Regions from separate parts of the Paenibacillus sp. HGF5 genome, predicted to be linked through region 1. Evidence: riboswitches for the same ligand, from Rfam matches in the RefSeq annotation. Region 1 holds a riboswitch; each other region holds the start of a gene.
The links. A riboswitch is a leader RNA that binds a small molecule or an ion and turns the genes downstream of it on or off. The one in region 1 is predicted to bind cyclic di-AMP.
Positions count from the first base shown of each region.

Region 1 (3,270 bases):
GGTCGTCACGTTGGATGGTACGGATCAGCTGCCTGCCGCTGATCTATTGATTGCCCGCGTCGTCCGATTTCACGTGTCCGAGGAGCTCTACGAGCATGGCCGGATTGACGCATCCAAGTTGAAACCTGTGAGCCGCATGGCAGGAAATATCTATTCGACCCTGGGAGAGATGTTTACGATTGAGCGTCCGGTCTGACAGGGCTTGAGCTTGAATAAGGTTATTGCTTTGCGACTGTTATTTAGCGAACGTCCTTTTTATTTGATAGTATGCTGGTCATTCATTAGGAAACGGGGTATTGGAATATCATGGTCGGTTTTTGCCCATTCTACATGAATGGATAGCCGGTTGATGAATTTACAACATAGGAGTGATCAACGCATGAAATTTGATTCCAAGGTTGTCATTGTGACGGGGGGCGCCAGCGGGATTGGCGAAGCGGCAGTCAGACTTTTTGCAAAAGAGGGAGCCAAGGTCGTTATCGCGGATTATTCCGACCAGGGCCAAGCGGTTTCCGACGAATTGAGAGGAGCCGGCTTTGAAGCGCTGTTCGTCAAAACGGATGTAACCCAAGAGCAGGAAGTCGCGAATATGGTGAATCAGACGGTACAGCATTTTGGCCGTGTCGATGTATTGTTCGCGAATGCAGGCATTGCCCATGATGCTCCTGCCGATCAGTTAACGATGGATAACTGGCAGAGAACGATTGATATTAATCTGACAGGGGTCTTCCTGTGCGATAAATATGTCATTCAGCAAATGCTGTCCCAAGGAACCGGAGGGGCGATCGTAAACTGCGGCTCGATCCATAGCCATGTCGGAAAAGCAGGGGTAACCGCCTATGCTTCGGCTAAGGGAGGCGTCAAGCTGTTAACCCAGTCGCTCAGCGCAGACTATGCCTCCAAAGGAATCCGAATCAATGCCGTGTGTCCGGGATATATCGATACGCCGCTGATCAAGGGAAGAACGGAAGCGATCACGCAGCACCTGGTCGGCCTTCATCCGATGGGCCGTTTGGGACAGCCGGAAGAAGTGGCCAAAGCCGTATTGTTCCTCGCCAGTGAAGATGCCTCCTTCATTACGGGCACGAGTCTGCTGGTGGATGGCGGCTATACCGCGGTATGACGAGAAAAGCCCTGATGCTAAGCATCGGGGCTTTTTGCAAGTCATTCCAGGCGTTGTTATCGGACTTATTATGGAGTGTTTCAAAAATTTTTTTCGGCCCCGTATTTCATATGGGCAGACTTCCTGATCCGGGGCTCATTCATGGCATTAAACGTATATGTCATGAACGATTTCCGCAAGACCCGTCAAATGCCTGCTATATAGCGGAAAATGGAGCATGGATTCCATGACCAATCCGGTGTATGGACAGCCTTAAATAAGGTGTTCAAAAGGCTCGATATTTTCGTTGCAAAAACGGTATTTTCACTTCTGAATTTCCAGAAAAAGCGGTTAAAGGGGTTTGACTTTTCCTGAGCTTCCCTTTATCATGAACACACGCTTAGTTTCCGGCATACATATTCCGGAAAGCGGGGGAACCAGTTTCACCAGGGGCGAGTCACTTGGAATTCACGAGTGTAGGGTACCATCTTACCCGAGTCCGTCAGCTAACCTCGTCAGCAGTGGATGGGTCTTGCATACATAATGGATGTTCATACAAAAGGCCCTTTATTCTCTATAGGGGCCTTTTCTCTATTTTTTGACCCCCTGCTGGCGGAGCTATGTCTAGATCCCCTGTTTGGTGGTCTTTTTAGCATTCAATTACAGAGGAGGGGCAACGTCTGCAAATGTGGAATGAATTGAATCGATCAGACGGCATTGGGTCAAAGCGTGCAAGGAAGCCGATGAATCATCTTCCCTGAAGCCTCGTCCCATGCACGGGTATCTGAATGTCCATATATCCAAGTTAACACATGTGCTAACACGGATAATTTCGTCATGCCGTTTTTTTAAGAAAGTGAAAAGCTATTACGAAAGGTTGTGGAAGGTTTTGAAGAAAGTGGTTGTGCTGGTGTTGTCCGTGATGATGGTGGTACTGCTCGCGGCTTGCGGCGACAAAGGAAGTACGCTGGATCGAGCCATAGAGCAGGGATATATCACCGTAGGGTTTGCGAACGAGAAGCCGTATGCCTACAAAGAAGCCAATGGGGAGCTCACGGGCGAGGCGGTTGAGATTGCCCGCGTTATTCTGGAGCGTCTTGGCATCAAGGAGATGAGAGGGGAGCTAACGGAATTCGGTTCGCTGGTCGCCGGATTGCAGGCCGATCGGTTTGATCTGATCACGGCAGGCATGTTCATTAATCCGGACCGCTGCTCTGCCGTCCTGTTCGCGAATCCGGAGTACAGCATCGGGGAAGCCCTTGCGGTAAAGCAAGGGAATCCGATGGAACTCGGAAGCTATGAGGACATTGCCAAGAATGAGCAGGCCAAGGTGGCTGTCATGACCGGCGCGGTCGAAATCGGCTACATGGAGAAGTCAGGCATTCCTGCGGACCGGATCGTACAGGTCCCTGACCAGGCTTCGGCGATCAGCGCCCTCCAGGCCGATCGGGTGCAGGCGATTACCATGACGGGGCCGTCCCTGCAGGCGATGCTGGATTCAGCCAGCGACGACAGCATCGAACGCGTGGCTGATTTCGAACAGCCGGTCATCGACGGCGAAAGCGTTCGCGGTTACGGGGCTACGGCTTTCCGCCAAGCGGATACCGAGTTCCAGGAGGCTTATAATGCAGAGCTTGAAAAGATGAAGGAGTCGGGCGAGCTGCTGGAAATTTTGCAAGAGTTCGGGTTCACGGAAGAAGAGCTCCCGGGTGAGATGACGGCCGCTGCGCTCTGCGGGGAATAGCATGCCGAATTCTTGGATCGATTTTCTTCCGACGCTGCTCAAAGGAGCAGAGATCACGATTATCGTCGCGTTCTTTTCAGCCATCCTGGCTATCGTGATGTCCTTTGCAGCCGGATTGTGCCGGCTGTCGAAGCTGTGGATCGTCCGCACGGCGACGGTCGTGTACGTCGAAGTTTTTCGGGGAACCTCTTTGCTGGTGCAGCTCTTCTGGTTGTATTTTGCCCTTCCGTTCATCGGCATCGAGCTTCCGAAAATGCTGGCGGCGATTCTCGCGATCGGACTTAATTTCGGCGCATACGGCTCCGAGATTGTTCGCAGCGCGGTGCTGGCCGTTCCGAAAGGACAGTGGGAAGCTGCCGTGGCGCTTAATATGAGGCCTTGGCAGAGGCTGTGGAACGTTATACTGCCCCAAGCGTCCCTGCGA
Region 1 covers NZ_AEXS01000016.1:16,497-19,766, reverse strand. The annotation lists gene HMPREF9412_RS01660 (flavin reductase family protein) at 1-196, shown strand, start outside; gene HMPREF9412_RS01655 (SDR family NAD(P)-dependent oxidoreductase) at 380-1,123, shown strand; cyclic di-AMP (ydaO/yuaA leader) riboswitch at 1,490-1,636, shown strand; gene ehuB (ectoine/hydroxyectoine ABC transporter substrate-binding protein EhuB) at 1,992-2,846, shown strand; gene ehuC (ectoine/hydroxyectoine ABC transporter permease subunit EhuC) at 2,848-3,270, shown strand, end outside.

Region 2 (3,270 bases), on a different contig from region 1:
GGGGCGAATATGTAAGAGGTGCCGGCCGAGGGTCGACGAATATGGTTTACGTGACGCTCAGCACAGGCATCGGATCAGGCATCGTGCTGGATGGCAAGCTGTTTCTGGGCAGCAATTCCTTTGCGGGGGAGCTTGGGCATCATATCATTGATCCCAGCGGTCCGCAGTGCAATTGCGGCAGCCATGGCTGCTGGGAGGTGTTTGCTTCAGGAACGGCCATCGGCCTGGCAGCATCCCAGCGGATGCTTACCCAACCCAGCGTTATTTCCGAACTGGCCGCAGCTGATGGTGGCGTGAACGCCAGGCATGTATTCGAGGCTAAACGTCTTCATGACCCCGTCGCAATAGAGGTCATCGATCGCGCCGTCTATTACATGGCGCTTGGACTGGTTAACGTCATTCATAGCTTCAACCCCGATCGCATCGTGGTTGGCGGGGGTGTGAGCAGAGCAGGGGAGCTACTATTCCCGCAGCTGCGGGAAATGACGGATAAGCTGGTCATGCCGTCCTATCTAGGAACGTACGAGATCGTTCCTGCGGGACTGCGGGACGATGTTGGCCTGGTGGGAGCCGCAGCCTTGTTCCAATAATATATTCATAAAGAAAAGGCAACAAAAGCCGCCCTTCAAGGGCGGCTTTCTGATTATTTCATGAAGAGAGCGGGAAACGGAGCGATCCTATTTGCGTAAGAGAAGTCCGTAACTTGTGACAGGTGATAGGCGTAAACCGTAAGCCGTCATCCGTTTTCACTGGAGTCGAGTTTTTGGTTTCCTATTAGGTTTGTTTGTATCCGACAAACAATAAGCGGTTGCCCGCACTTTCCCGCCCGCCGACGGTAACCGCCGGCTCCAAACCCGCACGCGAGGCGGCCTGCAGGCTTGGAGCCGGCGGCTTCCGCTATTCCATATATTTTGATGCGTCGAACGTAATCATGCTCGTATGGTTAGCATGTTCGATCAGTGAGGAGAGCCTGGTCACTTCGCGTTCCTTCTTGCGCGCCTGCGCCTGATAAGCTTCCGGATCGTATAAGGCCACGTTAAACAGCGTTACGGCGCCATCTCCGCTTCCCCGGCTGCTCTGGCGCTCCAGCTTCTTGCGGGAGCCGAGATGGGCAAGCTGTCCGATATCGCTGCGCATTTGTTTGGCGAGCTCGATCGCCTCCATGATGGTCATGTCGGAGCCGTTCCAACTAATGGTCTGCGTCGTGTTGGAGATTGCCATCAGCAGATCCAGCTTTCTGTAATCCGCTGCGGCGGCTTCGATCTCTTCCGTAATGGCATCCACGCTGCGTGCAGGATACTCCGCCGTTTCCCCTTTTTCAATGATCGTGCTGCTGTTGTTCAAGCGTTCCGACATCAATTGATTCATGAGACGGTTGATTGCTGCCCGGACTGCCAAAGCTTCAGCCATCGTGATTTGACTCATAAGCGAAGGATCACCTCTTTGATTTCTTGTCTGAATATGTAAACGTTCCGAACTGCCCAAAAGTTGCACGCCCGTTAATAAAACGTCGCCGGAGGTTCGATGGAGAGTTACATAATTGTCATGAGTATGTGAGATGCTGTACTGAAAATACATGAAAATTTTCAGCCCATACGACATTGATTAACATATAGTGATAGATTTCTAGGATATTATTGACAGCATCCTTGCTTGTATACTATATTAAGAGAAGGTTACAAAATGTTAATGAATTTTGCCGAATTTCGTTTGTGAAAACGGGGGAACCGTCTTGGGTGAATTATTCTTGTACCATAGAGAGTATAGGGAACCTTCAACCGAACCCTTAGCTAACTCCGTAGGCATCGAAGGAGAGAACATATTTTGAAGAAGTTTGTCATCACATTGCTTGGGTCTGCAATTATTTTTTCTTCAGGTGCCGTATCAGCCTATGCTGATCAACAACCGAATTTTCAGCATCAAGTGAAGCAATTGGTAGGAACGCCTTATAAATGGGGCGGAACAACGACAAGCGGATTTGATTGCTCCGGATTTATTCTGTATATGTTTAGAAATTTCGACGTAGATCTTCCACGCACATCCCAGAGTCAGGCTAAAGCCGGGGTTCATGTGGATCGCGAGGACCTGAGAGTCGGAGATTTGGTATTCTTCAATACAAGCGGCAGCGGCATTTCCCATGCGGGCGTTTACATTGGAGATGGACAATTTGCGCATGCTTCCAGCAGTAAGGGCGTAAGAATCAGCAAGCTTAGCGACTCGTATTACGAACCGCGTTATGTTACGGCGCGCCGCGTATTGAGTCAAGAGAATTATGCTAAACTGGTAGGAAGCGCAAGCTAATTGGAACAGGTAGTTTAGAGTTCGATACATAACCGGAAAGCCTGACAAGAGATGATCTTGTCAGGCTTTCTTTTTTTAGAGAAAATTATAATTTGGGATTCTGCGAAAAGATTCACTAGATTATTCCTTTACGACAGAGGCATTCACGGCGGCTTCCATGCCATTATTATAGGAACGGAACAAGCCCAGACGCCAGAAGGCGGCACCTTTCAGATCATAGCGTTTGGCCAAGCCGAGCTTATCGTCGACGGATGTGGCGGTTTCGCTGCTTAAGCTGATGCCGAGCAGGAGCTTCTGCTTAGGAACGCCTGCCTGAAGTGCCTGCTGAATTGCTTGGTCCACCAAACTGTTGGGCTCAGGAACCTGGGCTTTGGTGCCTACCGGATTGTACTGATACGCCATGACGATAAGATCATCGGCAAGGGAGGCCAGCGTCTTGTAATCATAGCCTTTATAGGCGCTGTTCAGTGGCGGGACCGCTAAGGACAGAGCAATGTCGCCGGGCAATGCCGCTTTCAATTGCTTGACGTAATCATTAAGCAGCTTCTGCTGCTTCGCGGCATCCAGTTTAAAACCAAGCCCTTCGAAATCAAGCACCACGCCGCCGAATCCGTTATCCGCCACCGCAGTCGTGATGCCTTCAATGGACTTTTGGCGAAGGCTGCTGTCGCTGAGGACTTTGGTTAATTCGCCGTTTCCGTCCAAAGCGTAAACCATAAGGTACGGTTTAATCTCCCGATCCGCTGCATCCGCAACAATCGATTGCGGAGTCACGTCGCCGGCAGCCGCAGGCAGACGATACTCGTCGCCTTGAAGCGTAAACTGACCTTCCCGATCAATGCGGCTCCAGCCGAAGGCGACTGAATTCATGGATGGTACGAGATCCCGCTCTTGGAAAGATTGCAAAGCGTAAAAGGCTCTTAGATGCATTTCGCGCTGCGGCGACACGAGGGAAACCGTGCGAGTCGC
Region 2 covers NZ_AEXS01000079.1:14,166-17,435, reverse strand. The annotation lists gene HMPREF9412_RS13330 (ROK family protein) at 1-590, shown strand, start outside; gene HMPREF9412_RS13325 (hypothetical protein) at 898-1,425, opposite strand; cyclic di-AMP (ydaO/yuaA leader) riboswitch at 1,688-1,821, shown strand; gene HMPREF9412_RS13320 (C40 family peptidase) at 1,825-2,301, shown strand; gene HMPREF9412_RS13315 (stalk domain-containing protein) at 2,422-3,270, opposite strand, start outside.
Region 2: linked by a shared signal. The riboswitch ahead of HMPREF9412_RS13320 (C40 family peptidase) and the one ahead of ehuB (ectoine/hydroxyectoine ABC transporter substrate-binding protein EhuB) in region 1 are both predicted to bind cyclic di-AMP.

Region 3 (3,270 bases), on a different contig from region 1:
CGCACAGCCCGGTCGCCGCGGACGTGAACATCATCATCGTAATGACGGCCATCTGGGCCAGATAAGACAATCCCGACTCGCCGCTGTAATGCTGAAGATTCGTATTGGTCATGAAGCTGATAATGGTGTTGAACGACAAGGTCGGTTCCATATGGCCGATGCCGTTCGGGTTCAGCGGCAGCACCTTCTGCAGCCGCAGAATCAAGTAGCCCGCCGCAACCAGCACGATATTCGTCAACACAAAGCTGACGGCATATCCTTTCCATGTCATCCCCTTGCGTTCTTTTAAGCCGATCAGAGCAAAGATCGGTTTCTCCGCCCAGGAGAACCATCTGTCCGTTCCATTGCTTTCATTGCGAAACACCTGATATAGATAAGTTCCCAGCGGCTTGACCAGCAGCACCAGAACGAGTATAACGATGGCAATTTGTAAAATGCCCATGACGAATGCCTTCCTCCTTCAGCCGATTCCCTAGAATTTTTCAGGGTGAATCAGCGCATAAATCAAATAGAGAAAAATAAAAATCGTGAATATCAACATGATCATCACGGCTGATCAGCCTCCGGTTCCGAAACCACGCGCCCGCACCAGGACATAAACAGCATGAGCAGTCCGTAGGTTCCTCCCAAAATGAGTGCCATAACTAAATCCTGCATGAATGTAACCTCCCCTAACTCTTGTGGCGTCAGTCCAAACGCTTAGCTCATAACGGCTGCCATCAGAAAGGACACCTGATGATGATTCGTATGAAGCACCACATCGGCACCCAGCCCTTTGTATATCAAGCGCGGATTGCCGGAATGGGTGATCACGTAAATCGACTCCGCGGTCCATGTCCGGCAGATCCGTAAATAGCGGCAGCACAGATTCAAGCTGCTTTCGAACAGAAACACCTTGCTGACGGGAAACTCGGGAATGATCCAGGTCTGCTCGTCTCTTGTATCAATCAAAATGATGGGTTTGCAGCCCAGTTCTCGCAGCCTCAGCTGCTCAGCCCGGTTGTTGGCTATGGCCGCAAACGGAACACGTTTGTGCATCAGCTGGCGGACGAATTCCTCCCCGGCCTTGTTCGGCGCGGATACCAGGATGTATTCCTGTGGTTTCTCCATCTTCGTTTCTCCTCCTAAGGTCAGAAAGAGAAGGCAACAACAAAGAAGCCTGCGGAAAGAGAAGAACTCTTCCCGCAGGCTTCTTAACAGGACACGGTGAAATACACCGTAGCCCAAGTCCACGACAATCGTTGCCTCTCTCGATACGCTTACGAGGTTAGCTGACGGATTCGGGCGTGAGAGTCGCCCTACCCATAGACCGTTATCTTGTCTATAGGATTCACCCCAGAGAGATCAGATTTATCTCCCGACTGGTTCCCCCGTTCCTTTTCCATTCAAGGACTCAGCGAAAATTTGAATACGAGTAGCAGTAATTTTATTGCGATTTGACTTGTCGTCCGACTGGGCATAACAGCAGCGACAGGAGGTTTACGCGGTGAGAGTCGCCTCTACCTTCAAATCTCAGCAAGGCCCATGGTACCTTCTCCTAAGATTCGATCCATAATGAACCCGGCGCAGCTCTCACACTGCCTTTAGATCTTTATGGAACGACTGTCCGTATGCCTTGGTCGTTGATGACCGTCAACTCATAGTTCGTATCATACGACCGGCCCTGCAGGATGTAAATGTGAGCAAAAACACATCTGGCGTTATGTCGAACAGGAACCAAGCAGTATTTCGTATTTATCTTCCGAATACTTCTCTATACTATGTATTTCTCTTGTTTTCTCGTATTTATCGCAATCCAACGAGATACCGAGATTTTGCCACGATAATAGATGACAGGATGGATTGTACGCGTTTTCTTTTGCTGTTTTCATCTATTTTCAGAGTGTACGCGTCACAAACGGTCATTTACTTTTGCGTTCGTCCGGCGTATGATTCAGTGCATCTATTTAAGAAACACATGTTATTCGCTGAGCTCCCGACAGACCGGGAGACGGGGGAACCAAAATCGCCAATTTTCGATTGGTGAATGGGGTGAATCCGCTGCGCCAAGGATCGAAAGGGCCCAGTGGTAGGGTGCTCTCAGCCCGAATCCGTCAGCTAACCTCGTAGGCGCGTTTTGAGAGAGAATACCGTCCAAGCTTTGGCATAGCGGCCGCCGGAATTGGGCCTCTAACCATAAATAGGCCTGGAGAGCGGGGTATCTCTGCTCACCAGGCCTATTTGCCGTGCATATAACATGTTTATAAAGGAGCGTAGATCATATCATGACGAAACTCATCGAGGCAGCACTTACACCCGTCATCGAAACCGCAGTGCCTGCATTAGGTGAAGAGACTATCCGCCATATGGAGATATTTCGTTTCGACCGGGGTTCGGCCGAACGTTTTATCCCCTGGAGCGATCACAGCAGGAACTGCGGCTTGTTCAAAGTCAGCTGCAACGACGCGGCAGGATATGTCGAATATGCCCTGCCAGGCACGAGAGAATTTTCGGACCTGGTCCGCTGGGCATCCGTCTTCTCAAGGCTGAGAGGCATGCCCGTGACTGAGGCCATTCGTTATGCCCGAAAGCAGCAGCAATGGGGATCCGCACGGATGCAACTTGCTGTATCGGCCCTCGCCGATCTGGAGATCAACCTGCATCGGCACATCACCCGGGAGCGGTTAGGCAGACTGCCGCTGGAGCGCTCCTTCCTGATGGACTGCTCGGAGGCGTATTATCATTTCTAGGGACAGCAGCTACAGAGAGCTACTGTCCCCGTTTCCCTTGGATTGGGCAGTTTTCCCGTTCTCAATTAATACTCCGGTTCCTTCGATGATCCGCTCCAACCCAAAAGCATAAGCATGCTCCGGATTGTATGCATTCTGGTGTGCCTGACCGGCAGCTTCTCCAACGCGGGATGCAACCGGAAACCTCTCCCACTCCACAATTCTTGCCAGAGCCGGCGAATAGCTAAGCCACCATTCATCGTCGTCCATTCCCGTGTTGATTTGCGTAGAGACCATGCTGTTTCTCAATCTGGCGCAGCTCTCCACATGCATAAGTATGAGTGATAAGGTAGAGTCCATCTCGATATCGGTCAAGCCGATACCCTCCATAGCACGTAGCTCCAGCTCGTACTTCAGAATCAAGTTAGGGCCTAGAACCGGTCTCCTGCCGGTTAAATCCACGATCCACGGGTGTCTCATGCAAAGATCCCAATTCGTCTTCGCGATAAAACGGACCGCTTCGCGCCAATCTCCCTTACAGTCCGATAAAATATTCTCTGAG
Region 3 covers NZ_AEXS01000180.1:27,846-31,115, forward strand. The annotation lists gene kdpA (potassium-transporting ATPase subunit KdpA) at 1-442, opposite strand, end outside; gene HMPREF9412_RS33755 (potassium-transporting ATPase subunit F) at 473-547, opposite strand; gene HMPREF9412_RS30925 (hypothetical protein) at 700-1,110, opposite strand; cyclic di-AMP (ydaO/yuaA leader) riboswitch at 1,241-1,409, opposite strand; cyclic di-AMP (ydaO/yuaA leader) riboswitch at 1,956-2,128, shown strand; gene HMPREF9412_RS30930 (hypothetical protein) at 2,265-2,729, shown strand; gene HMPREF9412_RS30935 (TetR/AcrR family transcriptional regulator) at 2,739-3,270, opposite strand, start outside.
Region 3: linked by a shared signal. The riboswitch ahead of HMPREF9412_RS30925 (hypothetical protein) and the one ahead of ehuB (ectoine/hydroxyectoine ABC transporter substrate-binding protein EhuB) in region 1 are both predicted to bind cyclic di-AMP.